DNA from 3 places in the Mesorhizobium sp. WSM4820 genome. Region 1 is predicted to be linked to each of the others. Evidence: predicted binding sites of a transcription regulator. Region 1 holds the regulator's gene; each other region holds the start of a gene.
What was found. The regulator PhoB, encoded in region 1, activates phosphate uptake and scavenging genes when phosphate is short. The targets are predictions, from matches to a motif close to TGTCATNNANCTGTCAT.
Positions count from the first base shown of each region.

Region 2: a site for PhoB is predicted at 1,512-1,528, ahead of AC0L2R_RS31950 (RNA degradosome polyphosphate kinase). Genes of this name have one in related genera too.
Region 3: a site for PhoB is predicted at 2,446-2,462, ahead of ugpB (sn-glycerol-3-phosphate ABC transporter substrate-binding protein UgpB). Genes of this name have one in related genera too.

Region 1 is NZ_JBVVQN010000018.1:2,478-10,419, reverse strand. It holds gene pstA (phosphate ABC transporter permease PstA) at 1-38, shown strand, start outside; gene pstB (phosphate ABC transporter ATP-binding protein PstB) at 51-866, shown strand; gene phoU (phosphate signaling complex protein PhoU) at 902-1,609, shown strand; gene phoB (phosphate regulon transcriptional regulator PhoB) at 1,626-2,315, shown strand; gene AC0L2R_RS25255 (ROK family protein) at 2,447-3,694, opposite strand; gene xylF (D-xylose ABC transporter substrate-binding protein) at 3,961-5,001, shown strand; gene AC0L2R_RS25245 (sugar ABC transporter permease) at 5,142-6,461, shown strand; gene AC0L2R_RS25240 (ATP-binding cassette domain-containing protein) at 6,555-7,349, shown strand; gene AC0L2R_RS25235 (CHASE domain-containing protein) at 7,463-7,942, shown strand, end outside.
Region 2 is NZ_JBVVQN010000032.1:19,917-27,858, forward strand. It holds gene AC0L2R_RS31940 (FAD-dependent monooxygenase) at 1-1,111, opposite strand, end outside; gene AC0L2R_RS31945 (zinc-finger domain-containing protein) at 1,127-1,372, opposite strand; gene AC0L2R_RS31950 (RNA degradosome polyphosphate kinase) at 1,691-3,892, shown strand; gene ppx (exopolyphosphatase) at 3,892-5,427, shown strand; gene AC0L2R_RS31960 (DoxX family protein) at 5,490-5,912, opposite strand; gene AC0L2R_RS31965 (DoxX family protein) at 6,065-6,487, opposite strand; gene fumC (class II fumarate hydratase) at 6,611-7,942, opposite strand, start outside.
Region 3 is NZ_JBVVQN010000017.1:110,981-118,922, forward strand. It holds gene argH (argininosuccinate lyase) at 162-1,562, opposite strand; gene tlpA (thiol:disulfide interchange protein TlpA) at 1,597-2,283, shown strand; gene ugpB (sn-glycerol-3-phosphate ABC transporter substrate-binding protein UgpB) at 2,525-3,835, shown strand; gene ugpA (sn-glycerol-3-phosphate ABC transporter permease UgpA) at 3,919-4,803, shown strand; gene ugpE (sn-glycerol-3-phosphate ABC transporter permease UgpE) at 4,812-5,660, shown strand; gene AC0L2R_RS25085 (sn-glycerol-3-phosphate import ATP-binding protein UgpC) at 5,668-6,735, shown strand; gene AC0L2R_RS25090 (ABC transporter ATP-binding protein) at 6,775-7,857, opposite strand; gene AC0L2R_RS25095 (ABC transporter permease) at 7,854-7,942, opposite strand, start outside.

The DNA.
Region 1 (7,942 bases):
CGGTGATACTGCGCAGGCGCTTCGAGCGGCGCTGGTAAGGAGTAGAGGATATGAACATCATGACGGAAGCCGGCGTCGAGCAGAAACTGAGCAGCGCAAGCAACGCCCCTTCGATCAAGATGAAGGGCGAAAAGGTTTCCGTTCACTACGGCGAGAAGCGAGCACTGTTCGACGTCGATCTCGATGTCCGCGAGCATCAGGTGACGGCGTTGATCGGCCCATCGGGCTGCGGCAAGTCGACGTTCCTGCGTTGCCTGAACCGAATGAACGACACCATCGATATCGCGCGGGTGAGCGGCAAGATCACGCTCGACGGCGAGGATGTCTACGACCCGAAAATCGATGTCGTCGAGCTGCGAGCTCGCGTCGGCATGGTGTTCCAGAAGCCGAACCCGTTTCCGAAGTCGATCTACGAAAACGTCGCCTACGGTCCGCGCATTCACGGCCTGGCCAGGACCAAGGCCGAGTTGGACGGCATCGTCGAATCGAGCCTGAAGAAGGCCGGCCTGTTCAACGAGGTCAAGGATCGCCTGCTCGAGTCGGGTACCGGCCTGTCCGGCGGACAGCAGCAGCGCCTGTGCATTGCGCGCGCCATCGCCGTGTCGCCGGAAGTGATCCTGATGGACGAGCCCTGTTCGGCGCTCGATCCGATCGCCACCGCCCGCGTCGAGGAACTGATCGACGAACTGCGCCAGAACTATACGATCGTCATCGTCACCCATTCGATGCAGCAGGCGGCGCGCGTGTCGCAACGCACGGCGATGTTCCATCTCGGCTATCTGGTCGAGGAGGGCGCGACCGACAAGATGTTCACCAACCCCGACGACAAGCGCACCCAGGACTACATCACCGGCCGGTTCGGCTGAGCGGTCCGGCGAATTTCGAACACGAGGACAGCACCATGGGTGAACACACCGTCGCATCTTTCGACGAGGAACTGGAGCACATCGACCGGCTGATCCGCGACATGGACGAGCTCGCCGCCGCAATGGTAGCGGCCTCGATCCGCGCGCTGCTTGCGTCGGACAATGCGATGGCGCAGCGCGTTGTCTCGGACGACGCCATCATGGATGCGCGGCAGCGCGAACTCGATGACAGCGCCATCACGCTGATCGCCAAGCGGCAGCCGATGGCGCAGGATCTGCGCGCCGTGGTTGGCGCAATCCGCATGGCTGGCGATCTCGAGCGCATCGGCGATCTGGCCAAGAACATAGCCAAACGGGTCAGCGCAGTCGGGCAGAGCGCGACGCCGCGTAATCTGTCGCACGGTATTGACGCGATGGCGGATCTCGTTCTTGTGCAGCTGCGCGGCGTGGTCGAGCACTATGTGTCGCGCGATGCCGGCGCGTTGAAGGAACTGCGCGCCGACGACCAGAAGATCGACGTGAAATACACGGCGGTTTTTCGCGAGCTCCTGACCTACATGATGGAGGATCCGCGCAACATCACCGCCTGCACGCACCTTCTGTTCTGCGCCAAGAATCTCGAGCGTATCGGCGATCACGTCACCAACATCGCCGAAAACGCCTACTTTGTCGTGACCGGGCAGCAATTGCCGGCGGATCGCCCGAAGCTCGACGAAACGACGATGTCGGCGCCGGCGACATGACAGGAGTGACCGGCCGATGATCGCGCCGCGCATCATGGTGGTGGAGGATGAAGAGCCGCTGGGCGTCCTCCTCCGTTACAATCTGGAATCCGAAGGCTATCAGGTCGAGGTGGTGACGCGCGGCGACGAGGCCGAAATCCGGCTGCAGGAAAACGTGCCCGATCTTTTGGTGCTCGACTGGATGGTGCCGGCGGTTTCCGGCATCGAGCTTTGCCGGCGGCTTCGGGTGCGCCCCGAAACCGAGCGGCTGCCGATCATCATGCTGACCGCGCGCGGCGAGGAGAGCGACCGGGTGCGCGGCCTTTCGACCGGAGCCGACGACTATCTGGTCAAGCCGTTCTCGACACCGGAATTCATGGCCAGGGTCAAGGCGCTGCTGCGCCGCGCCAAGCCGGAAGTGCTGTCCAGCGTGCTCAAGGTCGGCGACATCATGCTCGATCGTGAATCGCACCGGGTCTATCGCAAGAAGAGCGAGATCCGGCTCGGGCCGACCGAATTCCGGCTGCTCGAATTCATGATGCGGCACCCGGGTCGGGTCTTCTCGCGCAGCCAGTTGCTCGACAATGTCTGGGGCGAGACGATCTACATCGACGAGCGCACTGTGGACGTCCATGTCGGCCGGTTGCGCAAGGCGGTCAACAATGGTCGCATGCCCGATGTCATCCGCACCATCCGCGGCGCCGGCTATGCGATCAGGGAAGACTAGCTGATACCTGCGCTTCCGGCGTACCCCAAAGTACGCTCCGCTCCGGATCTCGGAACCCACCATTCTCGACTCGGCCTGACCTGAATCTCAACACACCCCAAGTCGCGACCCGGGAATCCCTGCCTTCGGATTCAAGCCACGTTCTTTCCGACCGAGCCGGCTCGTGCCTGGATGCTCGGCGCGAAAATCTCCTGATCGACGAAGCTCAGCGCCCGCATGGCGCAGCCTTCGCGGATCAGCGGCAACTCATTCGGCTCGGTGTCGAAGGAAATCGAACCCGAATGCTGGCCGCCGGCGGTCTGGGCGATGGCCTCGCGCAGCGCCGGCTCGATCAGGTCGAAGGCGGCAGCGCTGGCGCCGACCATGGCCACCGGCGCCGGATCGATCAGCGCAAACAGGCTGCCGAGCCCGAAGCCGAGCGCCTCGCCGGCCTTGCGGTAGGCTTCGCGCTCCGGTCCGTCCGTCTCGCGCGCCCGGGCCGCCAGTGCCCGCATCTCGGCGTCGCTGACATCGGCGACCGGCTCTGCGTTCTCGCTCAACAGCCTTGCGTTGCGCCAGATGGCGTAGTTGCCGGCATAAGCCTCGACGCAGCCGCGCCGCCCGCAGCGGCAAAGCGCGCCGCCCGGCCGATGGATCATGTGGCCGAATTCGCCGCCCGAGGAGTGGGTGCCGGTGAACAGCTCGCCCTTCAGCACCAGCCCCATACCGATGCCGTGCGAGAGCAGGATGGCGATGAAATCATCGCGGTAGCGATCCGGGTGGCGCCAGCGCAGCGCCACGGCCATCATGTTGCAGTCGTTCTCCATGATGGCCGGGATGCCGAACTCGCGTTCCAGAATGTCGGCGAAGGCGATGTTCGTCTGCGGCGTGATCGGCGACCACAACATGGCGCGCGCATGGGAATCGGTGATGCCCTGGATTGCCAGCGCGATGCGGGCGACGCTTTGGACATCGAGGTCGGGATCTTCGAGCCGGCGTCGGACGATGGCGACACATTCGCCGATCAGCGCGTCGCGCGACATGGTCAGCGTGTCCAGCCGGCGCTGGTCCTCGGCGACCACTTGTCCGGCATAATCGATGACGGCGACCGACAGGAAATTCAGCGACAACACGACGGCCAACACCGCAGCGGCTTGCGGATTGAGGCTGAGGCCGACCTGCGGCCGGCCGCGTTTCAGCGAAACCGTCTCGCTCGCCTTGCTCTCGGCCAGGATGCCTTCCTGGATCAGGTCGGCAGAGATCGCCGATATGGTCGAATGGCTGAGGCCGGTGGTCGCGGCGATCTCGGTCCGCGACGGCTGGCCTGCCCGGCGCACGGCCGAAATCACCATCGCCCGGTTGCGCCGGCGCAGATCGTCATGACGGATTCCCACCGACATTTTTGTTTCCTCCTCACCGCCGCGGCCGCTCATGAATCGGAAGCCGTCGGTAATGTCCGACAAATACTGGCAGAAGCAGAAGGGGCTGTCATTATTTATTCCGAGCCTCGAAAAAAAGACCGACAGGACGTCAAAATCCATCAGAATTGGTGTTGACAGTGCTTCGGCGTTGGACCAGTATTTTTTCGAGGCTCGAAAAAATAGGAGCCTTTGTGCCGGCCTTCGGGCCAGTTGGTCGCGCCCTACGCGGCGCAGGGAGGAATATCATGAAGAGATTCGCAGCCGCCATTCTGGCGGGGGTCGCCATGTCGCTGACGCTCGCGTCGGCCGCGCAGGCCAAGGATAAGGTCATTGGCGTTTCGTGGTCGAACTTCCAGGAAGAGCGTTGGAAGACCGACGAAGCCGCCATGAAGGCGGCGATCGAGGCCGCCGGCGACAAATATATTTCCGCTGACGCACAGTCCAATCCCGGCAAGCAGCTGACCGACGTCGAGAGCCTGATCTCGCAGGGCGCCAACGCGCTGATCATCCTTGCGCAGGATGCCTCGGCCATCGGTCCGGCGGTGCAGAAGGCGCTGGACGAAGGCATTCCGGTCGTCGGCTATGACCGGCTGATCGAGAACAAGGACGTTTTTTATCTGACCTTTGACAACCAGGAAGTCGGCCGCATGCAGGCCCGCGAAGTGTTCAAGGTGGCGCCGGAAGGCAATTACGTCTTCATCAAGGGCTCGGGCGCCGACCCGAATGCCGATTTCCTATTCGCCGGCTCCATGGAAGTGCTCAAGGATGCCATCGACAGCGGCAAGATCAAGAATGTCGGCGAGGCTTATACGGACGGCTGGCTCCCCGCCAACGCCCAGAAGAACATGGAACAGTTCCTGACCGCCAACGACAACAAGGTCGATGCGGTGGTTGCCGCCAATGACGGCACCGCCGGTGGCGTCGTCGCGGCGCTGACGGCGCAAGGCCTGGCCGGATCCGTCCCGGTTTCGGGCCAGGACGGCGACCATGCCGCGCTGAACCGCATCGCGCTCGGCACGCAGACCGTCTCGGTGTGGAAAGACGCGCGCGAGCTCGGCAAGAACGCTGCCGAGATCGCCTCGCAGCTGGCCGACGGCAAGCCGATGACAGATATTGCCGGCGTCAAGGACTTCACCACGCCCGGCGGCAATGTCGTCAAGTCGCTGTTCCTGACGCCGATTGCCATCACCAGGGACAATCTCAACGTCGTCATCGACGCCGGCTGGATCAAGCAGGAAGAGGTCTGCGCCGGCGTGGCGGCGGGCACCGTCTCGGTCTGCAACTGATCCGCCTTCGCCAAAAAACCTGAGACGCCGCGGTTTCAGGCCGCGGCGTTTTTTTCAAAAGAGTTGTTTTCCCGCGTCTCGCGGGTAACGTTTATGCTGCTTCCGGCATCCGCGGCAGACGGCAACGGTGGGAGGACATCATGACCGACACGACTTCCAACACGCCGGCTGCCGATCGGGCGCGGGAATCCGAGCTCAGCCCTTTCGGCCGTTTCCTCAAGGCAACCGAGCTCGACATTCGCATGCTCGGCATGGTCGGCGCGCTGCTGATCATCTGGGTTGGGATCCACATCCTGTCGGGTGGGCTTTTCCTCACGCCGCGCAATCTCTGGAACCTGTCAGTGCAGACTTCCTCGGTCGCGATCATGGCGACCGGCATGGTGCTGGTCATCGTGATGCGCAACATCGATCTTTCGGTCGGCTCCGTCGAAGGCGTGATCGGCATGGTGATGGGCGTTGCGCAGGCAGAATTCCTCATCCGCGTCATGGGATTCCAGCTTGGAAATCCCTGGATATGGGTCATCGCACTGGCTGCCGGCGTGGCGCTCGGCCTCATCATCGGCGCGCTTCAGGGTTTTATCATCGCCTATCTCGAGGTTCCGGCCTTCATCGTGACGCTGGGCGGCCTGCTGATCTGGCGCGGCATGGCGTGGCTGATGACGAGCGGGCGCACCGTCGCGCCGCTCGATGCCACCTTCCAGCTGATGGGTGGCGGGCCGCGTGGCTCGATCGGGGCGACCGCAAGCTGGTTCGTCGGCATTCTCGCCTGTGTGGCTGTCGCCTTGATGCTGCTCAACGGCCGGTCGCAGCGCAAGCGCTTCAGGTTTCCGCTGCGCCCGGTCTGGGCGGAGAGCCTGCTTGGTGTTGTCGCCTGCGCCGCCATCCTCGGCGCCGTCTGGATCGCCAATTCCTATCCGTGGCCGATCGGCATCGTTCGCCAATACGCCCAGCGGACCGGCATCACCATCCCCGAAGGCGGGCTGTTCATTGCCCATGGCATCGCCATACCGGTGCTGATCGCGGTCGCAGTCGGCATCGTCATGACCTTCATCACCCGGCGCACCCGTTTCGGCCGCTACGTCTTTGCCATTGGCGGCAACCCGGAAGCGGCGGAACTCGCCGGCATCAACACGCGCTGGGTGACCATGAAAGTGTTCATGATCATGGGCGTTCTGGCCGCGATCAGCGCGGCAATTGCTTCGGCCCGCCTCAATGCGGCGACCAATGCGCTGGGCACGCTGGACGAGCTCTTGGTCATCGCAGCAGCCGTCATCGGCGGCACGTCGCTGGCCGGCGGCTCCGGCACGGTGCTCGGTGCCATGCTGGGCGCGCTTCTGATGCAGTCGCTGCAGTCCGGCATGGTGTTGCTCGGCATCGATTCACCGCTTCAGAGCGTCGTCGTCGGCGCCGTGCTGGTCGTCGCCGTCTGGCTCGACACCGTCTACCGCAAGCGGGTCTGAGCATGATCCCGAGCCAAAGGTCCGGATCAGCGAAAAGTGGACATCCGTTTCGGTCCAGCATCATGCTCGGCGAAACTATAAAGAGGAACGATCATGGCTGACACGACTGCTCCCACGCCACTGATCGATATGCGCAACATCTCGATTGCCTTCGGCGGTATTCGCGCCGTCGACGATGCATCGATCGACCTGTTCCCGGGCGAGGTCGTGGCGCTGCTCGGCCACAACGGTGCGGGAAAGTCGACGCTGATCAAGATCCTGTCCGGCGCCTACAAGCGCGATTCGGGCCAGATCTTCGTCAATGGCGAGGAGGCTTCGATCGCCAATCCGCGCGACGCCAAGAAATACGGCATCGAGACGATCTACCAGACGCTGGCGCTCGCCGACAATGTCGACGCCGCCGCCAACCTGTTCCTCGGCCGCGAGCTGATGACCGGCTGGGGCACGCTCGACGATGGCGCCATGGAGGCCGAGGCGCGCAAGGTGATGGGCAGGCTCAATCCCCGCTTCCAGCGCTTCAAGGAGCCGGTGGTCAAGCTTTCGGGCGGCCAGCGGCAGTCGGTGGCGATCGCGCGCGCCATCCTGTTCAACGCCCGCATCCTGATCATGGATGAGCCGACGGCGGCACTGGGACCGCAGGAAACCGCGCAGGTCGGCGAACTGGTCATGCAGCTCAAGGCCGACGGCATCGGCATCTTCCTGATCAGCCATGACATCCACGATGTGTTCGAGCTTGCCGACCGCGTCTGCGTCATGAAGAATGGCCGGGTCGTCGGCACGGCGCGCACCGGCGACGTGAGCCAGGACGAGGTGCTCGGCATGATCATTCTGGGCAAGTGTCCGCCAGGCGCCATTCCGGGACCGGGCGCGCTGAAGATCGCCGCCTGAAGCGTCAAATACCTGTCATGTGATATGCCAGCCGTCATGATGGTTTGGCCGCGCCATTGTGTTGCCACGGGGACTTGCCCATAAGATGGGGAACCATGGGTCGCAGCAGCAACTTGAAGAAATTCTTCCCGATCGTCGCTTTCATCGCCGTTGCGCTGATCAGCCTGACAATGGCGGGATTCGCCTATTTCGCCACGCAAGAAGCAGCGCGCATCAAATTCGAGGCGACGGCGGACGACGCCCTCAACCGGATCGATAGCCGCATCGACCTGCATCTGTCGATGCTGCGATCGACACACGCACTGTTCGAGGCTCGCAATGGTGACATTTCGCGGAGCGAGTTCAAGGCGTTCTTCGATGCGCTGGGTATCAACGACAATTTCGCCGGCCTGCGCGGCATCGGCTTTCTCCGGCTGGTGAGAGCCGGCGACGAGGCAGCGGTCGAGCGTGCCATCCAGCACGACTATGGCGTCAGCGATGCGATCTATCCGGCCACGACAACGCTGCCATGGCGTGCGCCCATCACGCTGTTCGAGCCACTGGATCCTTCCAATCAATCCGGCATCGGCTACGACATGTTCACCGAACCGGTG
Region 2 (7,942 bases), on a different contig from region 1:
CTGCATGCCAGGCGAGCCTGTTCACCGCACCGCGGCGGGCGACCTTGGCGATGCGCGGGCGGCGCATCTTTTCCCAGGCGGCAAGCGCGCCCCACGGATCGGCGGGCGCGGCAGCGACAAAGCCGGCAAGGGTTGCGGCATCCTCGATCGCCATCGCCGCCCCCTGCGCCGCGAACGGCGTCATTGCATGCGCCGCATCGCCGATCAGCGCGATGCCGGCGGGTGTCGTCCATGGTTGTGCCTGGTCGACCGTATGGATCGGCCACGCGGTCCACGGGCCCGCATCCTCGACAAGCCGGGCCAGCGCTGCCACCGTGCCAAGCATGGCGCCGAGGAGTATATTGGGATCAGCGTGGCCCGACCAGCGCTCGGCGATGACCTCGCCCCTGGTGAAGGCAGCCAGGTTGAACGCCATGCCGTTGCTGACCGGATAGGCGACGAGGTGGAAGCCGGGATGCAGGAAGGTGGTCACGCAATTGGCGGCGCCGACCGCCGCAAGGACTTCTCCTGCGACACTGCCTGCACTGATCGTAGCGCGCCAGGCAAGCTCGCCCGAAAACCGGCTTTTGGCCGCAAACCCGCCAAAAGCCCGGATCGCCGACCAGACGCCGTCGGCGCCGATCAGCAGAAAGCCGCCGGCTTCGACTGTCTTGCCGGCAATCTCGACTGTTGCCGTGGCATGGCGCGGTCCTGTGGCGATGTCGCCGACGCGCGCGCCGGTGACGAGACTGATGTCCGGCCGTTCGGCAAGGCGCGCCATCAGTGCATCTTGCAGGTCAGCCCGATGAGCGACGAGATAAGGCGCCTGCCAGCGGCCTTCGGCCGCTTCGCCAAGCGGCACCCGCGCCAGCTCACGTAGCGTGGCGGCGTCCTTGAGCACGACCGCCTCCGGCCGCACCGCCGCCGGCAACAGCCGGTCGAGCACGCCGAACTGGCGAAGGATGCGCGTCGCGTTGGGTGAGAGCTGGATGCCGGCACCGGCCGCTTCGAGGCGCGGCGCCTGTTCGAACAGCCGCACCAGATAGCCGCGCTCGGAAAACGCCAGTGCCGCGGTCAGTCCGGCGACGCCGGCTCCGGCGATAACGACCTGCCGGGACCGGGTGTCGTCCATCGGATGGCGTGCGCGTCAGGCGGCCTGGTGGATATAGAGGCATCCGGCAGGCTGTGTTTCCGTCGCCTTCAGCTTTGGCGAATAGCGAAAAAGCGTCGAGCAATAGGGGCAGACCTTTTCATTGTCGTCGCCCATGTCGAGAAACACATGTGGATGGTCGAAGGGCGGGTTAGCGCCGGTGCACATGAATTCCTTGACGCCGATGTCGATTGCCGGATAGCCCGCATCGTTTTGGAAATGGGGAATGGAACCGCCTGCCATCGTCGTCTCCTATATTTGCCGCATGACCCCGGCTCATGTGCAAAATCAAAATTCCACCGCGTCCTTTGCGCGTCCAAAGGACGCGCCGCGCTGCACCTGGATTGCATCTGGATCATAAGCAGTCTCTTTGCAAGATCGATGAAATCAAACTGTCGTAAAAGCCTGTCACAGGATAAGCTAAGCCGGTTAAGGCATGGCCCCGAAACCGAATTCGGTTTTGCTGGGGATCATGCGTAGCTTAAGTGGTGGGAGCGTCCTTTTGCGCGTCCGCGACGACGCGCGACGCTGTGGCCAGCGGGTGCGAAACGAGCAGGAACCATGAACGAACTAAAGCCGGTGCAGAGCGAATTCACCACTGTCGAGGTGGCGAGCCCAGAGGGCGGCAATCCGGACCGCTTCGTCAACCGCGAGTTTTCCTGGCTGCAATTCAACCGCCGCGTCCTCGAAGAATCGCTGAACGCCAACCATCCGCTGCTCGAGCGGGTGCGCTTCCTGTCGATTTCGGCCGCCAATCTCGACGAGTTCTTCATGGTCCGTGTCGCCGGTCTCGCCGGCCAGGTTCGCGAAGGCATCACGCTGAAGAGCGCGGACGGCCGCACCCCTGAACAACAGCTGGAACAATTGCTGCGCGAGGTCGAGCGCCTGCAGGAGGACCAGCAGAACAGCCTATCCGCTCTGATGCTGCTGCTCGACAAGGAAGGCATCGAGAGCATCAGCCGCGATGGGCTGACCAAGGACGAGAAGACCTGGCTCGAGGATCATTTCCAGGAGCAGGTGTTTCCGGTGCTCACACCGCTGTCGATCGACCCGGCGCATCCGTTCCCGTTCATTCCCAATCTCGGCTTCTCGATGGCGCTGCAACTGCGCCACCGCAGGAATGGCGAGGAGATGAGCGCGCTGTTGCGTCTGCCGGTGGCGCTCAAGCGCTTCATCCGCTTGCCTGACCGCAAGCATCATGTCCGCTTCATTCCGCTGGAAGAAGCGGTCGGCCTCTATATCGGCAAGCTGTTCCCCGGCTACGAGGTCAAGGGCTCCGGTACGTTCCGCATCATCCGCGACAGTGACATCGAGGTCGAGGAGGAGTCCGAGGATCTCGTGCGCCTGTTCGAGACGGCGCTGAAACGGCGTCGTCGCGGCTCGGTCATCCGCATCGAATTCGACAAGCTGATGCCGGCCGAACTGCGCGAGTTCGTCGCCGGCGAGCTTGGCGTCTCATCGAGCCGGATCAGCGTGCTCACCGGTCCGCTGGCGCTCAGCCAGATTTCCGAGATCGTCGCCATCGCCCGCGACGATCTCAAATTCAAGCCTTACAATCCGCGCTTTCCCGAACGCATCCGCGAGCACGGCGGCGACTGTTTCGCCGCCATCCGCGAGAAGGACATCATCGTTCATCACCCCTACGAATCCTTCGACGTGGTGGTGCAGTTCCTGCGCCAGGCGATGGCCGATCCGGAAGTGGTGGCGATCAAGCAGACGCTCTATCGCACCTCGAACGACAGCCCGATCGTGCGCGCTTTGGTCGACGCGGCGGAGGCCGGCAAGTCGGTGACCGCGCTGGTCGAGCTCAAGGCGCGATTCGACGAGGAAGCCAACATCCGCTGGGCGCGCGACCTCGAGCGCGCCGGCGTTCAGGTCGTGTTCGGCTTCCTCGAACTGAAGACCCACGCGAAAATGTCGCTGGTGGTGCGGCGCGAGGACGGCAAGCTGCGCAACTATGTGCATCTCGGCACCGGCAACTACCATCCGGTCACCGCGCGCATCTACACCGACTTGTCCTTCTTCACCACCGCTCCGACAATCGCCCGCGATGTCGCCCAGCTGTTCAATTTTATCACCGGCTACGCCGAGCCGACCGAGGAGATGCGGCTAGCCATCTCGCCGTTCACGCTGCGCAAGCGCATCCTCAAGCACATTTCGGACGAGATTGCCCATGCGCTGGAGGGCAGGCCGGCCCGCATCTGGATGAAGATGAATTCGCTGGTCGACCCGATCATCATCGACGCGCTCTATGACGCCAGCCGCGCCGGCGTCGAGGTCGATCTCGTCGTGCGCGGCATCTGCTGCCTGAGGCCCCAAGTGCCGGGCCTGTCGGAAAACATAAGGGTCAAGTCGATCGTCGGCCGCTTCCTCGAACACAGCCGAATCTATTGTTTCGGCAACGGTCATGGACTGCCGTCGGACGGGGCGATCGTCTACATCTCATCGGCCGATTTGATGCCGCGCAATCTCGACCGTCGCGTCGAAACCATGGTGCCGATCACCAATCCAACGGTGCATGAACAAGTCATCGGCCAGATCATGCTGGGCAACATCATGGACAACCAGCAAAGTTTCGACGTATTGGCTGACGGAACCTCCCGGCGCGCCACGCTCGAGGAGGGCGAGGAACCGTTCAACGCGCAGGAATATTTCATGACCAATCCGAGCCTCTCCGGACGCGGCGATGCGCTGAAATCGCATGCGCCCAAGCGCATCGCGCAGTTCAAGCGCCGCAAGAAAAACGCCGCAGCGACCGGCTGATGATTTCAACGTCCCAGGGCCGGCTTCAGGACCGCCGACCGCTGTCCATCATCGACATCGGGTCGAACTCGATCCGGCTTGTCGTCTATGAGGGGCTGGCGCGCTCGCCAACCACGCTGTTCAACGAAAAGATGCTGGCCGGCCTCGGTCGCGGCATCGTCTCGACCGGAAAGCTCGATCCCGAGGCGGTGACCCGTTCGATGGAGGAGTTTCGACGTTTTCGCGCGCTGTCCGAGCAGGCCGGCGCCGAGCATATGTATGTGCTGGCGACCGCCGCCGCCCGCGAGGCGGTCAACGGCCCCGATTTCATCCACCGCGCCGAAGATGTGCTCAAGACCGAGGTCCAGGTGCTGAGCGGGCGCCAGGAAGCCCACTATTCCGCGCTTGGCGTCATTTCCGGCTTCCACCCGGCCAACGGCATCGCCGGCGACCTCGGCGGCGGCAGCCTCGAACTGGTCGACGTCGATGGCGAGGCAATCGGCGACGGCATCACGCTGCCGCTGGGCGGCCTGCGCCTGCAGGACATGGCCAAGAACTCACTGGCCCATGCGGCAAAGATAGCGCGCGACGAGCTCGCGAAGGCAAGGCTGCTGAAAGGCGGGCAGGGCAGGCCGTTCTATGCCGTCGGCGGCACCTGGCGAAACCTCGCTCGGCTGTACATGGAAATGACCAGCTATCCGCTGAGCGTCATGCACCATTACGAGATCGGCATCGACAGCGCTGCGAACTTCCTCAAGCAGGTCGCCAAGGGCGAGATCGAGAAGATAAGGGGTATCGAAGGCGTCTCGAAGAACCGCCGCTCGCTGCTGCCTTATGGCGCCATCGTGCTGCAGGAGATCATGGCGGCGATGCAGCCGTCAAAGATCATCGTCTCGGCGCTGGGCGTGCGCGAGGGCTTTCTCTATTCGCTGCTCGACAAAGCCGAGCAGAAGGCGGATCCGCTGATCTCGGCCTCGGAGGAACTCGCCCGGCTGCGTTCGCGCTCGGTCACCCACGCGCATGAGCTTGTCGAGTGGACGGGCAAGACCTTCGCCGCCTTCGGCATCGAGGAGACGGTCGACGAGGCGCGCTACCGCCAGGCCGCCTGCCTGCTTGCCGACATCGGCTGGCGCGCGCATCCCGAATATCGCGGCAAGCAATCGCTCAACATCATTGCCCACGCCTCCTTCATCGGCGTCGACCATCCCGGCCGCGCCTTCCTGGCGCTGGCCAACGCCTACCGTCATGATGGCGTCTTCAACGAATCGATCGCGCCGGAAATCAAGGCACTGGCAACGCCGCGCTATATCGAGCGCGCCCGTGTGCTGGCCGCGGTGATGCGCGTCGTCTACCTGCTGACGGCGGCAATGCCGGGCGTCATGCCGCGGTTGAAATGGGCGAGGCGCGGCAATGGCGTGCTGGCGCTGGTGCTGCCGGCGTCGCTGGCCGACCTTTACGGCGAGCGGCCGGCCGGGCGACTGGCGCAACTGGCGAGGGTGACCAATCGCCGGCTGGTGCTGGCGGTCGAGGGCGGCCCCACTATGCCAGCCAAGTAGTCTGGCTCAGTCAAGTAATTCGGCTCGGTCAAATAATTCGCTCGGTCCGGCAGTTGTGTCGGTCAAGTCGTTTCAGCGCCGATCCGAAGCATCCGCCCGTCGATCGAGTAGGCGCCGGCGCCTGCCATTGCCAACGCCAGAAAACCGCCCGATAGCGCGATGTCCTTCATCAGCATCTGCGAATGCATGAAGGTCAGCGTCGGATCGTCGCCGCCCTGGCCATAGTGGCCGATGAAGCCTGCCGCGACGCAGAAAGCGGCAAGCAGGAGCGCCACGATCGGCGTCTTGAGGCCGACGAGGATGAGCAGTCCGGCGATCATTTCGAACAGGCCCGTCGCCCAGGCTGCGAGCGTCGGCAGCGGCAGGCCAAGGCCGGAAAAATAGCCCGATGTGCCGGCAATGTCGGTAAGCGCGTGAAAGCCGGACGGAACGAATAGAGCGGCGAGCAGCAGCCGCGAAAGCAGAAGCAGCCCATTGCGGGGCATTGGTCACCTCCGACGTCGGCGGCGGTTGGCTTCACCCCGACACCTCATCCTAGCAGAAAGTCCGGCCGGCTGATCGACGGGCATAAACCGACAACGAAAAAGGGACGCGGAAAATTCCGCGCCCCCTTGCTGCAAGTGGTTCCTGGACCGCTTCAGCCGCGCTTGGCGTCGACCGAATAGGCGCCGGCGCCCGAGGAAGCCAGCACGAGGAAGCCGCCGGCAATCGCCAGGTTCTTCATGAAGCTGATCATCTGCATCTGATCGGCCCAGCCGGTGTGGGCGACCAGTCCCGTGGCGACGGTGAAGATTGCCAGCACCCAGGCGGTGATCCGGGTCTGAAAGCCGATGAGGATGGCGAGGCCGCCGAGCAGCTCGAGCAGACCGACGACAATCGCCGTCACGGTCGGCATCGGCAGACCCATGCTGCCGAAGTAACCGGCGGTGCCGGCGATCGCAGTGAGCTTGCCGAAACCGGAAAGCACGAAGATGACCGAAAGCAGGATACGGCCGAGCAGGATGCTGCCTGAGGCGTTGGAAACGGTGCCGGAACCGGCAACAGACGTGTTGGTGGACATGATGGGCTCTCTCCGGGAGGGGTTGTGGTGCCCACCCACATAAAGCAGGGCGACTGTTCACCAAAGATGCAGATTTGGTTACAGATTGTTCACCGCAGTAAAGTTTTTGCGATCAGCGCAAGATCATCCCGGATGCGTCATCTCCTCTGGCCGAACCAGGCGGTCGTAGTCGGCTTCGCTGACCAGCCCGGTGGCAAGCGCTTCCTCACGCAAGGTTGTGCCGTTCTTGTGAGCGGTCTTGGCGATCTTGGCGGCGTTGTCGTAGCCGATGGTCGGCGCCAGTGCTGTCACCAGCATCAGCGAACGGTCGAGGGCGGCCTTGATATTGTCCTCCCGCGCCTCGATGCCGACGACGCAATTGTCGGTGAACGAGATGGAGGCGTCGGCGAGCAGTTGCACCGACTGCAGGAAATTGTAGGCCATCAGCGGGTTGTAGACGTTGAGCTCGAAATGGCCCTGGCTGCCGGCGAAGGTCACGGCCGCATTGTTGCCGAACACCTGGATGCAGACCTGGGTCATCGCCTCGCACTGGGTGGGATTGACCTTGCCCGGCATGATCGACGAACCCGGCTCGTTTTCCGGCAGCGATAGTTCACCAAGGCCGGAGCGCGGGCCGGAGCCGAGCAGACGAATGTCGTTGGCAATCTTGAACAGGGCGCCGGCGCAGGCGTTGATGGCGCCATGCGAGAACACCATGGAATCATGCGCCGCCAGCGCCTCGAACTTGTTTGGCGCGGTGACGAAGGCGATGCCGGTGATCGCGGCGATGCGATCCGCCACTCTCTCGGCAAAGCCGACCGGCGCGTTGAGGCCGGTGCCGACGGCCGTGCCGCCTTGCGCCAGTTCCTGCAGGCCGGGCAGCGTCATCTCGATGCGTTTGATCGAGGAGGCGACCTGCGCGGCATAGCCCGAAAATTCCTGGCCAAGGGTGAGGGGCGTCGCGTCCTGCGTGTGGGTGCGGCCGATCTTGACGATGTGGGCGAATGCTTTGGTCTTGGCCTCCAGCGCGGCGTGCAAATGCCCGAGCGCCGGCAACAATTCGTGCACGATGCGCTCGGCGCAGGCGATGTGCATGGCCGTCGGATAGGTATCGTTCGACGACTGGCTCATATTGACGTGGTCGTTGGGATGCACCGGTTTCTTCGACCCCATGACACCGCCCAGCAGTTCGATCGCCCGGTTGGAGATCACCTCGTTGGCGTTCATGTTGGATTGCGTGCCCGAGCCGGTCTGCCAGACGACCAGCGGGAAATGATCGTTCAGCTTGCCGTCGATGACTTCCTGAGAGGCTTCGATGATCGCGTTGCCGATGGCCGGGTCGAGCCGCTTCAGCTCCATATTGGTTTCGGCCGCCGCCTGCTTGACGATGCCGAGCGCGCGAACGATCGACGCCGGCTGCTTTTCCCAGCCAATTTTGAAATTGCCCAGCGAACGCTGCGCCTGCGCGCCCCAGTA
Region 3 (7,942 bases), on a different contig from region 1:
GTGGATTTGAAGTTCCCGGCATTGACGGCATTCGCGTTGAGGAACTTCAAATCCAAAAACCACACTAGAATTCATTGAATTACTCGTGCGGCTTTTGAATCCGAAATTCGCTCGCCGCGCTGCTCCAACGTGATGCGAATTTCGGATTCACCGCACGAGCATCACGCCCTCGCAATGCGCTTTTTCCAGTAGCGGATCTGCTTCCTCACTTCCGATGGCGCGGTGCCGCCGAAGCTCGTGCGGCTCTTCACCGAGTTCTGCACGGCAAGCACGGAAAACACGTCCGCCGTGATGCCGGGGTGAATGGATTGCAAGTCTTCCAGCGGCAGCCTGTCGAGCCCGATCTTCTTCTCTTCGGCCAGCGCTACCGCGCGGCCGGTGACATGATGCGCCTCGCGGAACGGCAGGCCGAGGCTGCGCACCAGCCAGTCGGCGAGATCGGTCGCGGTCGCATAGCCTGACCCGGCGGCCTTCCTCATGGCGGCGGCATTCACCGTCATGTCGCGCACCATGCCGGTCATCGCCGCCAGCATCAGGTCGAGCGTCTCGGCGGCGTCGAACACGGATTCCTTGTCTTCCTGCATGTCCTTGCCGTAGGTCAGCGGCATGCCCTTCATGACAGTCAGCAGGCCGACCAGATGGCCGGTGACGCGGCCGGTCTTGCCGCGCACCAGCTCGGCGGCGTCGGGGTTCTTTTTCTGCGGCATGATCGAGGAGCCGGTGGAGAATGAGTCCGACAGCCTGACGAAGCCGAATTGCGGCGTCGACCAGATGATGATTTCTTCGGCTAGCCGCGACAGATGCGTCGCGCAGATCGCCGCCAGCCCCAAAAACTCGAGCGCGAAATCGCGGTCCGAAACGCTGTCGAGGGAATTGCGCATCGGCTCACGGAAGCCGAGCGCCCTGGCCGTCTGGTGCCGGTCGATCGGAAAGCTGGTGCCGGCAAGCGCGGCCGCACCGAGCGGGCTTTGGTCCATCCGTTCGATCGCGTCGCGAACACGCGACAGGTCGCGCGAAAACATCTCGACATAGGCCATGCAGTGATGGCCGAAGGTTACCGGCTGCGCCGCCTGCATGTGGGTGAAGCCCGGCATTACCGTTGCCGCATGCTCCTCGGCCCGCTCCAGGAACGCCGTAATCAGGCCCTTCAGCGCCTCGGCGACGCGAAAGCACTCGTCCTTGACCCATAGCCTGAGATCGACCGCCACCTGGTCGTTGCGCGAACGGGCGGTATGCAGGCGGCCGGCAGCCGGGCCGATCAGCTCGGCAAGGCGGGCCTCGACATTCATGTGGATGTCTTCCAGCCTGGTCGAGAACTCGAACGTGCCGGCTTCGATTTCTGCCAGGATCGTGTTCAGCCCGTGAGCGATTTTTTCTTGATCGGCCGCCGAAATAATGCCGGTTTGCGCCAGCATCTCGCTGTGGGCGATCGAGCCTCTGATATCCTGCGCGTAGAGTTTGCGGTCGAACGAGATCGACGCGTTGATCGCTTCCATGATCGCGGCCGGACCCGAGGCAAAACGTCCGCCCCACATCTGGTTGCTGGCCTTCTTGTCGCTCATCGCTATAACCCGTGCTTCCGGAGCAGTTTTAAAAATGGCAGACGGCAATCGATTTTTCCCGGCCCCGCGCCTCATCCTCGCCGCTTTGGTGGCAGGCGTGCTTGCCGGCGCGGTCGCGGTATATGTCAGCGAAAGCGGTTCTGGCAACAACGCCCCCGCTCAAGTCGCCGTTGGCGACAGCAAGGACGATGTCGCCTGCGCCGCCAAGGCCGACCGCGCCAAGACGGTCGCGGCGGCTGCCACCGGCCAGGTTGCAGCACTTTTGCCGGCCGATCCGCCGCAATCGCTGAAGGGTCTTGCCTTCAACAGCCCCGACGGCAAGCCGATGACGCTCGCCGACCATGCCGGCAAGACGGTGCTGCTCAATCTGTGGGCGACATGGTGCGCGCCTTGCCGCGCCGAAATGCCGGCGCTCGACGCGCTGCAGAACGAAATGGGCAGCGATGCTTTCGAGGTCGTCGCGGTCAATGTCGATGCCGGCGACGACGCTAAACCGAAGAAGTTCCTCGAGGAGACCGGCGTCAAGGCGCTCGGCTACTACCGTGATTCGACGATGGCGCTGTTCAACGATCTCAAGACACGCGGCCTGGCGCTCGGCCTGCCGGTCACCACGCTGATCGACTCGGAAGGCTGCCTGATTGCCCACATGAACGGCCCGGCCGAATGGTCGAGCCCCGACGCCAGGCGGCTGGTCGAGACGGCGCTCGGCAAGTCGGACTAACGCATGTCGCGCAATAGTGCGCTCTTTAGGAGGCGCCGGCGATTGCCGGTCGTCATCGTTGTTCGATTGGTAAGCCGGCTTTTCAATTGCTTTCCATCGGCTCTCATCTCGAAGCGCACGCCACTTTAAGTGGAAATCAAGTTCATCGGTCCGCAACAAAACCGTTGTCCAATTGTCACGGGCGGCACATATTGGCTTTGCGAGAGTGCCCCTTTCGCCAATGACAAACGGGAGATGAAACATGAAGTTCTTCGGCTTCGCGGCCGGTGTCGCCGCCACCTTGACCCTGCTTTCCACCACCTCCGCCTTCGCCGTCACGCAGATCAGCTGGTGGCACGCCATGACCGGCGCCAACGCCGAGGTCGTCGGCAAGATCTCCAAGGATTTCAACGGCAGCCAGAGCGACTATGAGCTGGTTCCGGTGTTCAAGGGCACCTATCCGGAGACGCTGAACGCCGGCATCGCCGCTTTCCGCGCTGGCCAGGCGCCCGACATCCTCCAGGTGTTCGACGTCGGCACCGGCGTGATGATGGCGGCCGAGGGTGCGATCAAGCCGGTGGCCGAGGTGATGACCGGTGCCGGGATGACCTTCGACAAGAGCCAGTACCTGCCCGGTATCGTCGGCTATTATTCGAAGCCGGACGGCACCATGCTGTCCTTTCCCTACAACTCCTCCTCGCCGATCCTCTATTACAACAAGGATATCTTCCAGAAGGCCGGCCTCGACGTGAACAACCCGCCCAAGACCTGGAACGAGGTGTGGGAAGCCGCCAAGAAGATCAAGACGAGCGGCGCCGCCCCTTGTGGCTATACCTCGACCTGGCTGACCTGGATCCATCTGGAGAATTTTGCGGCGTGGAATGATGTGTCGTGGGCGACCCAGCAGAACGGTCTGGCCGGCGGTGATGTCGAACTCAAGATCAACGCGCCGATTTTCGTCAACCACTTCCAGGCGCTCGCAGACCTCGCCAAGGACGGCACATTCAAATATGGCGGGCGTACCTCCGAAGCCAAGCAGATCTTCCTCGCCGGCGAATGCGGCATCTTCACCGAATCGTCGGGCGGCCTCGGCGACATCGTCAAGTCCGGCATGAACTATGGCATCGGCCAGCTTCCCTACGACAGCGACGCCAAGGGCGCACCGCAGAACACCACGCCGGGCGGCGCCAGCCTGTGGGTGTTCGGCGCCAAGTCGGACGAGCAATACAAGGGCGTTGCGGCATTCTTCGCCTACCTGTCCAAGACCGATGTGCAGGAATATCTGCACCAGAAGTCGGGATACCTGCCGGTGACGCTCGCTGCCTACGAGGCGACCAAGAAATCGGGCTTCTATGACAAGAACCCCGGCCGTGAGACACCCATCCTGCAGATGACGGGCAAGGCGCCGACCGACAACTCGAAGGGCGTGCGCCTGCCGAACTTGCCGCAGGTGCGCGATATCCAGAACGAGGAGTTCGAGAAGATGCTGGCCGGCCAGCAAACCGCTCAGCAGGCGCTTGATAACGCGGTCACGCGCGGCAACGCCGCAATCAAGGAAGCGCTGGAGAACTGACGGGATTATCTCGGTTGGTGTCTGTTTGAATATCGCCCACGCGAGCTCGCGTGGGCGTCCCCGAGATAGCGAAGGAAATCAGCCTGTCTCCCCGCGTCGTCTTTCCCAACAAGATCCTGCCCTACCTGCTGGTGGCGCCGCAACTCGCCATAACACTGGTTTTCTTCTACTGGCCGGCTGGTCAGGCGCTTTACCAGTCGATGCTCAGGCAGGATCCGTTCGGGCTGAGGACCAGGTTCGTCTGGTTTGCCAATTTCCGCAAGGTGCTGGCCGATCCGGCCTACCTCAATTCGATCAAGGTCACCGTGGTGTTCTCGCTTGCGACCGCGATCGTCGCGATGTGCGTGGCGCTTTTGCTTGCGGTCATGGCCGAGAAGGCGGTGCGCGGCAAAGGCCTCTACCGCACGCTGTTGATATGGCCTTATGCCGTGGCGCCGGCGATTGCCGGCATGCTGTGGCTGTTTCTGTTCAATCCTTCGATCGGCTCGTTGGCGTATTTGCTGAGAAGCCTCGGCATCGCATGGGATCCGCTGCTCAACGGAACCCACGCCATGATCCTGCTTGTGTCGGCGGCTGCCTGGAAGCAGATCAGCTACAATTTCCTGTTCTTCGTCGCCGGTCTGCAGGCAGTGCCGAAAACGCTGATCGAGGCGGCGGCCATGGACGGCGCCGGCGAGACCAAGCGCTTCTGGACCATCGTCTTCCCGCTGCTCGCGCCGACCACCTTTTTCCTGCTGGTCGTCAACACCGTCTATGCCCTGTTCGACACGTTCGGCATCGTTCATGCCGTCACCGGCGGCGGGCCGGGCAAGGCGACCGAGACGCTGGTCTACAAGGTCTACAATGACGGCTTCGTCAATCTGGTCCTGGGCGACTCGGCGGCGCAGTCGGTCATCCTGATGGCGATCGTCATTGCGCTCACCGCCATCCAGTTCCGCTACGTGGAACGCAAAGTCCACTACGGTTGAGGGCAGCGATGATCGGCCAGTCCCCGCTCCGCACTTTCATCGCCCATGCCGTGCTGATCCTCGGCATATTGATCGTGGCTTTCCCGATCTACTACACGTTCGTTGCCTCGACGCACACGCTGCAAACCATCCTCAGGCCGCCGCTGCCGCTCTTGCCCGGCGGCCAGCTCTGGAACAACTACAGCGAGGCGCTGTTCGGCGGCATTGGCCGCATCGGCGGTGTCAGCGTCGGCCAACTGCTCCTCAGCACCACGATCATGGCGCTCGGCGTTGCGGTGGGAAAGATCTGCATCTCGATCCTGTCGGCCTATGCGATCGTGTTCTTCCGCTTTCCCCTGCGCATGACCTTCTTCTGGCTGATCTTCATCACCTTGATGCTTCCGGTGGAAGTGCGCATCCTTCCGACCTACAAGGTGATGGTCGATCTCGGCATGATCGACACCTATGCCGGCCTGATCATCCCGCTGATCGCCTCGGCCACCGCGACGCTGCTGTTCCGCCAGTTCTTCATGACCATACCGGGCGAATTGGTCGAGGCGGCGCGCGTCGACGGCGCCGGGCCATGGCGCTTCTTCTTCGATATCCTGTTGCCATTGTCGCGCACCAACATCGCGGCGCTGTTCGTGATCCTCTTCATCTACGGCTGGACGCAGTATCTTTGGCCGCTGCTGGTCACCAACAGCAACGACATGAACACCATCGTCATCGCGTTGAGAAAGATGGTTTCCTTTGCCGATGCCGATACCGAATGGCACCTGGTCATGGTCACCGCGATGCTGGCCATCGTGCCGCCGATCCTGGTGGTGGTGCTGATGCAACGCTGGTTCGTGCGCGGCCTGGTCGAATCCGAAAAGTGAGAAGCTGATGGCGACCGTCGATCTGAAGGACGTGAAGAAGGTCTATCCCAGCGGCGTCGAAGCCGTGAAGGGGGTCTCCATCGCCATTCCCGACAAGGAGCTTTGCGTGCTGGTCGGCCCCTCCGGTTGCGGCAAGTCGACGCTGCTGAGGATGATCGCCGGGTTGGAGACCATTTCCGCCGGCACAGTCGCCATCGACGGCAAGGTGGTCAACGCCATCGGCCCGACCGAGCGCGACATCGCCATGGTGTTCCAGAACTACGCGCTTTACCCGCATATGAAAGTCTATGACAACATGGCCTATGGCCTGCGCAATCGCGGCACGCCGAAGGACGAGATCGACAGCAGGGTGCGTTCGACCGCCAAGGTGCTGGAGCTTTCGGCGCTGCTCGACCGGCGGCCGCGCGAGCTTTCCGGCGGCCAGCGCCAGCGTGTCGCCATGGGCCGCGCCATCGTGCGCAATCCGAAAGTCTTCCTGTTCGACGAGCCGCTCAGCAATCTCGATGCCAAATTGCGCGGGCAGATGCGGGTCGAGATCAAGAACTTGCAGCGCACGCTCGGCGTCACCTCGGTCTATGTCACCCACGACCAGCTCGAGGCGATGACGCTGGCCGACATCCTTGTTGTCATGAACGCCGGACTGGTCGAGCAAACCGGCGCGCCGCTCGACGTCTACGAAAAGCCGGCCTCGATCTTCGTCGCTTCCTTCATCGGCGCGCCGCCGATGAACCTCCTGGCGCTGACCGGAAGTTCCTCAGGCCCGATACTGGGTGACGGCACCGCGATCGGCTTTGCGGCTCCCGGAACGCAAGCCGTGACGCTGGGGTTTCGCCCTGAAGATGCCGACGTCACCTTCAATGCGGAGGCGCTGCCCGGTGCGCTCGTCCTGCCGGCGGCAGTCGAAGCGGTCGAGCCGGTCGGGGCCGAAAGCTTTCTTCACTGCGCCGCAGCCGGCAGCCGTATCATCGTGCGCGTCTCAGGGCGCGCCACCGCAAAGCCCGGCGACCAGTTGCGTGTCGTGGCCATTGCCGAAAAGCTGCACTGGTTCGATCAGGCCGGCAAGCGGGTCGATTGAAGCCGGCCTGTCGGCCTGATCGGCGCGCTACCCGAGCGTTCAGGCAAACACATGCGCCTTGCCCGACACCGTCAGTCGGACGATCTCGCCAACCACCGGTGTGTCCATGCCTGGCTTGCGCATGACCAGTGGCGTGTTGCCGATCGCGGCTGCGTCCGGCGGATCGGGACTGTTCAAGAGCCGCACCGCGATGGTGCACATCGAGCCGGCGAATTCGGATTCCGTCACCTCGCCGAACAGCATGTCCGGCGTGCCCGACATACCTTCGCGCGATGTCCGCTTCAACAGCACCTGTTCCGGCCGCAGCATGATGCGGACGAGATCGCGCCGATCGGTGCTGTCGACGGCGATGCGGCCGAGAGGCGAGCTGGCGAAGCCGTCCGCGATCGTGGCCGGCAGGATGATGGCGTCGCCGAGGAATTCGGCGACCATCCGGTCCTTCGGCTTGAGATAAAGCTCGCGCGGCGTGCCGACCTGCGAGAATTTGCCGTCGCGCATCACCGCGACCTGGCTGGCAAAGGACAGCGCCTCGGCCTGGTCGTGCGTGACCAGGATCGTGGTGATGCCGGCGGCCTCCAGAAGCTCGGCCACCGCCTTGCGCATCGAGGCGCGCAGGCCGGTATCGAGCGCCGAGAACGGTTCGTCGAGCAGCATCAGCCGCGGCTTCATGGCCATGGCGCGGGCCAGCGCCACACGCTGCTGCTGGCCGCCTGAGAGCTCGTGCGGCCGCCGTTTCAGGATCGCCTTGTCGAGCCCGACGATATAGGCGAGCTCGGCGATACGCTCGCTGCGCTTGTCCTGGTGATGCTGCATGCCGAAACCGATATTGGCGGCGATGCTCAGATGCGGGAACAGGGCGCCGTCCTGCGCCACCACGCCGATGCCGCGCCGATATGCCGGCACGGCAGCGCCGCCATTGGCCAGCACCTCGCCGTCGAGCACGATGCGACCCTGGTCCGGCGCTTCGAAGCCGGCGATCAACCGCAGCAGGGTCGTCTTGCCGCAGCCGGACGGCCCGACGATCGCCGTGCGACTGCCGCTGGCCACGCTGAGGTCGACGCCGGCCAGTGCGGCCACCGGGCCGTAGTGCTTGTGCACATCGGTGAGTTCGAGGAAGCTCATCGCCCGGCCATCCGCTTCGACTGGACGTAGAGCAGCCAGGTCAGCGGCAGCGACATCGCCACCATGATGAGCGCATAGGGTGCGG